DNA from 2 places in the Blautia sp. HCP3S3_C4 genome. Region 1 is predicted to be linked to the other one. Evidence: riboswitches for the same ligand, from Rfam matches in the RefSeq annotation. Region 1 holds a riboswitch; the other holds the start of a gene.
The links. Region 1 has a riboswitch for ZMP and ZTP ahead of ACTNC6_RS08895 (formate--tetrahydrofolate ligase). Riboswitches for the same ligand answer to the same signal wherever they lie in the genome.

Region 1 (3,131 bases):
TATTCTCCCAGCCAAAGGTAAGTCCACCATTATTTTCTTTTTTGGAGACAGGGGTTCTCAGGTCATAGCGTCTCTCGGCATTTTCTACCCCCACCAGGGTCAGACGCACATCCACAATATTTCCCCCTGCATCTCTGCCCACATTGTTATAGCGCATTCCTGCACTTCCGGATTTGTAATCCTCTGTTATCCTCACACTTTCTGTATCTCTTGTACTTCTTCCGTGATCTGAAAATGCAGCACTGTCCAGATTATCGCAGCCAAAAGACTCATAGGTAGTTACCCCTGGCTGAAACTTCATATTGAAACGGTAACCATAGTCAATAAGCTGATCAGAGTCCCAGACCTCGATGGACTTTACCGCTCCGGCCGCACTGAAAATCATTCCAGGTAAAAAGCCCAGTACAGACTGCAGCATAAACAGTAAGGCTAAGCCTAAAGCCTCCAGACGTTTTTTTAGTTTCACAGTTCCTTTCATGTTGTCTCCTTTCCATTTGGCATACAGAAAAAAGGATTCCTGTGCAAAAATCCTGTTTTCTGCCTTTATAAAAATAATAAAATTGAGATTTACCTGCTGCCTGGCAGGATTAGGGAATAACACACTTCAGATAAGACTAAGGCGAAAATATGAAACGATATGAAAAATATAAATAACTGAATAAAAAGAGTACTGAAAAGAATATTAGATAAAGCTATAAGACAGATCAAAAGAAAGCTCCCAAAGGGAGTTCTCTTTTGATCAGTGACTTCTCTTGGTAAACCAGGAAATAACAGATAAAATGATAATCAGAATAATAAAAAACGGAAGAACGGCACCAATTATTATAAGTAATAAAATAATCGCTACAGCAGCTGCCACAATCACAACAAGCTTACCTGACCAGGTTGAAAGGTCCAGAACTTTTTTCCACCGCTTCTCCGGCTGGGGCGGCGGTTCTAATCCAGATCCACAGGAGGAATAGGCTCCATATTCCTCATCTACAGTATCTCCCTCTGTATCAATAAGAGTTTTTGCTATCAGTCTGGGATCTCCCAACTGATCAAGCACTTCCTGCTCTGTACGACCACCGCGTACCTGGGACTGTATATAATCTTCATAGTATCGTACATGTGCTGCAGCCTTGCCCTCCTGCATGTGACCGGCAAGCTGGCTTCTCAGGATTTCCAAAAATTCTTGTCTGTTCATCTTTTACACTCCACTTTGCCAAAATATAAATCCCCATACACTGCTTATGATAATTGAAGCAGGAGATTTCTGTGCACTTATTATTCTTATTCTACCATATTTACCACAGGTAGCAACTAATATAATCATAAACTTTTTATGAAATTCCTATAAACTGCAAGGTTTAACCTTTCCTTTACATAATCTTCATTCTACTATAAATCCATGTCTATTTTTTAACAATCCCATTTCTTTGAAAAAGCAAATTCTTCCCAACAATCATAGATACTCTGGTTTTTCATTATTAATTTTACACAACTTTCGTCCAGTTTACTTGATTTTTTTGACATTTCAGCAAAAATTTTCTTGACATTTTTTTCTCAAAATGATATACTATTGCCATCAATTGAAGGAACCTTCGAGTACTGACGGAAAGAGTGGAATGCAAACCACGGGGAGTCGGAGGTTTGTAGAAGCCGACCGTCTGGGCAGTATTTGAAAATTTCAGATACTGGCCTTTTTTTATCGGATGAAACAATACTTTTGTTCATCTGACGGGCTGATCGATCATTCCTTCAATGAATAAATTGTTACTGATCGCAGAGTGCACAGTAACAAATGAACAGTAATATAAGTTTTTCATGTTTATGCGGAGACGAAAGGAGAAAAACACTTATGGGATTCAAATCAGACATCGAAATTGCACAGGAATGCGAAATGCTTCCAATCACTCAGATTGCAGAAAAAGCAGGTATTGATGATAAATATCTGGAGCAGTACGGAAAATATAAAGCAAAAATTGATTACAATCTTTTAAAAGAAAGCGACAAAAAGGACGGCAAATTAATCCTTGTTACAGCTATCAACCCAACTCCTGCAGGAGAAGGTAAAACTACTACTACTGTAGGTCTTGCAGATGGTATGCAGAAACTTGGAAAGAACGTTATGGTAGCTCTTCGTGAGCCATCCTTAGGACCGGTATTCGGTGTAAAAGGTGGTGCAGCAGGCGGCGGATATGCACAGGTTGTTCCTATGGAAGACATCAACCTTCACTTCACAGGTGACTTCCATGCGATCGGTGCAGCTAACAACTTACTGGCAGCTATGATCGATAACCATATCTTCCAGGGCAACGCATTAAACATTGACCCTCGTAAGATCACATGGAGAAGATGTGTAGATATGAACGACCGTCAGCTTCGTAATGTAGTAGACGGCCTTGGCGGAAAGACAAACGGTATGCCTCGTGAAGACGGATACGACATCACAGTTGCATCTGAAATCATGGCAGTTCTCTGTCTTGCAAGCGACATCAAAGACCTGAAAGAAAGATTATCCAAGATCATCATCGGATATACATACGGCAAAGTTTCCGAGCAGAAACCTGTAACAGCTGGTGACCTTCACGCTGAAGGCGCTATGACAGCTCTGTTAAAAGATGCTCTGAAACCAAACCTTGTACAGACTCTGGAACACGTTCCTGCAATCGTACACGGCGGACCATTCGCAAACATTGCTCACGGATGTAACTCCGTAACAGCTACAAAGATGGCTATGAAGCTTGCTGATTATGCAATCACAGAAGCTGGTTTCGGCGCTGACCTGGGTGCTGAGAAATTCCTCGACATCAAATGCCGTATGGCTGGCTTAAAGCCAAGCGCAGTTGTAATCGTAGCTACAGTACGTGCTCTGAAATACAACGGTGGTGTTGCTAAAGCTGACCTTAACAATGAAAACCTGGAAGCTCTTGAAAAAGGTATCCCGAACCTGTTAAAACACGTTTCCAATATCAAGAACGTATACAAACTTCCATGTGTTGTTGCTATCAATGCATTCCCGACAGATACAAAGGCAGAGCTTGACTTTGTAGAAGCTAAATGTAAAGAACTGGGCGTTAACGTTGCTCTTTCTGAAGTATGGGCAAAAGGCGGCGAAGGCGGAATCAAACTTGCGGAAGAAGTTATCC
Region 2 (3,131 bases), on a different contig from region 1:
TCTTCAGGTAATTGCAGGGAATGTAGCTACAGGAGCAGCTACCAAGGCTCTGATCGATGCAGGCGTAGATGCAGTTAAGGTTGGTATCGGACCTGGGTCTATTTGTACCACACGTGTGGTTGCAGGTATTGGCGTGCCACAGGTTACTGCAGTAATGGATTGTTATGAGGTTGCTAATCGTTATGGAATCCCGATCATTGCAGACGGTGGTATCAAATATTCCGGAGACGTTACCAAGGCAATTGCAGCTGGTGCAAATGTATGTATGATGGGAAGTATCTTCGCAGGATGCGATGAGAGCCCGGGAACTTTTGAACTGTATCAGGGACGTAAATATAAAGTATACCGTGGTATGGGATCTATTGCTGCTATGGAGAACGGCAGTAAAGATCGTTATTTCCAGGAAAATGCAAAGAAGCTTGTTCCGGAAGGCGTAGAGGGACGTGTTGCATATAAAGGACATGTAGAGGATACTGTATTCCAGCTCATGGGTGGTCTTCGCTCAGGTATGGGATATTGTGGTGCAGAGAATATTGAGACTCTTAAGACTACAGGTAGGTTTATCAAGATTTCCGCTGCTTCTCTGAAGGAATCTCATCCACATGATATTCATATCACCAAAGAAGCTCCAAACTATAGTGTAGATGATAAATAAATAATGAATGATACCCCGGAGGTCTTGTGAATCTGCCGGGGTATTTTTGTGGAATTACCGGATTTGATAGTGAAAAGAAAAGAATTCAATGGTATAATAGAAAAAACGAATTCCAGGAAATGGGTGGCAGAGAAAAGCTATGATACAAAAGAATCGGAGCGGTAGAAAAAGTACCGGATCTGTAAAAACAAAGAGAAAATCAGTTTCAAAATCAAAAACCAGTGCTGCACACAGAAAAATATCTGCCGGGAAATCAAGAAAAAACAGCAGAGTTCGACAGAGAAATCTGAGGATGCTGCTAATCTGCATTATCCTGATGGTGGGAGTAAGTATAGGATGCTGGTATGGAATAAATAATATGCAGGAGAGAGAAAGAAAAGAGCAGGAGGTACTTCTGGAGCAGGAAAATTCAGGAAGCGGTCCTGAGCAGTGGCAGAAAGAAGGGGCTCCCTATATTGATGTGGAGCTGCTGACTCCCAATGAATATTCCAGACCGCAGATTCCCATTGAAAGCGTAAAATATATTGCAATTCACTATACTGCGAACCCAGGAGCAACAGCAATGGCCAACAGAAATTATTTTGAGAATCTGGCAAATACACATGAGACAAAGGTAAGCAGTCACTTTGTCATTGGCCTTGATGGTGAGGTGGTACAGTGCATTCCTACATCGGAGATGTCTTATGCGACAAATTCCCGTAATGTGGATACCGTATCGATTGAGTGCTGTCACCAGGATGAAACAGGAAAATTCAATGATGCAACCTATGATTCGGCTGTAAAACTGACAGCATGGTTATGTGTGCGATTCGGACTTACTTCTGAAAACGTGATTCGTCACTATGATGTGACAGGAAAGAACTGTCCCAAATATTATGTGGAGAATCCGGATGCATGGATTCAGATGAAGGCCGATATTGCTTCTCAGATTGAGGTTGACTATAAATTAAAGAATACTCAGTAATGGTATATCCTATTGTTTTTGAAAAAAAGCAGGAAACAAAAAAATTGCCTTGAAATCTGCAAAGAAGTATTGTACTATAATAACAGTGTGTGAGTTTCACAACAGTACCTGCATGACTGGCGGAAGTAGGATTACCTACAGGGAGTGCAGTGTGTATATGAGCCGACCGCCTGGGCAGCCTGGAAATTATTCAATGAATAAATAGGTTTCCCAGGCTTTTTTTAACCTTATTTATAACGAAAAGGAGAAAAATTATGGAAATGTTATCACTGGAAAAAGAACTGAAAGAGAATTCCTATCCTGGAAGAGGAATTGTGATCGGACGTTCCGCAGACGGTAAGAAAGCAGTGACAGCTTATTTCATCATGGGCAGAAGCGAGAACAGCAGAAACAGAGTATTTGTAGAGGATGGTGAGGGAATCCGTACCCAGGCATTTGACCCGTCCAAGCTTACAGATCCAAGCCTGATCATTTATGCACCTGTACGTGTACTGGGAAACAAAACAATTGTAACTAACGGAGATCAGACAGATACCATTTATGAGGGAATGGATCATCAGCTTACTTTTGAGCAGTCTTTAAGAAGCAGAGAATTCGAGCCAGACGGTCCAAACTATACACCTCGTATTTCCGGTGTTATGCATGTAGAGAACGGAAAATTCAACTATGCAATGTCAATTCTCAAGAGCAACAACGGAAATCCGGATGCATGTAACAGATACACATTTGCATACGAGAATGCCATTGCAGGAGAGGGACATTTTATCCACACTTATAAATGCGATGGAAATCCACTTCCAAGCTTTGAAGGCGAACCGAAACTGGTAGCAATTCCGGATAATATGGATGAGTTTGCAGAACTTCTCTGGAACAGCCTGAACGAAGATAACAAAGTATCTTTGTTTGTAAGATATATTGATATTGAGACAGGTAAGTACGAAAGCAAGATCATTAATAAGAATAAATAAAACAGGGCAGATATGATAATGGAGGATTTATATAATGAAAGAATTCGAATTAAAATATGGCTGTAACCCAAATCAGAAACCTGCAAAAATTTATATGGCAGACGGATCAGAACTTCCGGTGAAGATTCTTTCCGGAAGACCGGGATATATCAATTTCCTGGATGCCTTTAACGGCTGGCAGCTGGTATCAAACCTGAAGAAAGCAACTGGACTTCCTGCTGCAACCTCTTTTAAACATGTATCTCCTGCAGGTGCTGCTGTAGGACTTCCACTGACAGAGACTCTGGCAAAGATCTACTGGGTAAATGATATGGACTGGAAGAATTTTTCACCATTAGCATGTGCTTATGCAAGAGCCCGCGGTGCTGACAGAATGTCCTCTTTTGGTGATTTCATTTCTCTTTCTGATGTGTGCGATAAAGATACAGCACTTCTGATCAAGAGAGAGGTATCTGATGGTGTTATTGCACCTGGATACACAGAGGAAGCACTGGAGATCCTGAAGCAGAAGAAAAAAGGAAACTACAATGTAATCCAGATCGAT

Region 2: linked by a shared signal. The riboswitch ahead of ACTNC6_RS13430 (IMP cyclohydrolase) and the one ahead of ACTNC6_RS08895 (formate--tetrahydrofolate ligase) in region 1 are both predicted to bind ZMP and ZTP.

The regions. Positions count from the first base shown of each region.
Region 1 is NZ_JBQHWF010000008.1:59,983-63,113, reverse strand. Features, by position in the region: gene ACTNC6_RS08905 (isopeptide-forming domain-containing fimbrial protein) at 1-478, opposite strand, end outside; gene ACTNC6_RS08900 (DUF1700 domain-containing protein) at 740-1,186, opposite strand; ZMP/ZTP riboswitch at 1,577-1,662, shown strand; gene ACTNC6_RS08895 (formate--tetrahydrofolate ligase) at 1,841-3,131, shown strand, end outside.
Region 2 is NZ_JBQHWF010000016.1:37,734-40,864, reverse strand. Features, by position in the region: gene guaB (IMP dehydrogenase) at 1-655, shown strand, start outside; gene ACTNC6_RS13435 (peptidoglycan recognition protein family protein) at 948-1,619, shown strand; ZMP/ZTP riboswitch at 1,722-1,802, shown strand; gene ACTNC6_RS13430 (IMP cyclohydrolase) at 1,874-2,587, shown strand; gene ACTNC6_RS13425 (phosphoribosylaminoimidazolecarboxamide formyltransferase) at 2,622-3,131, shown strand, end outside.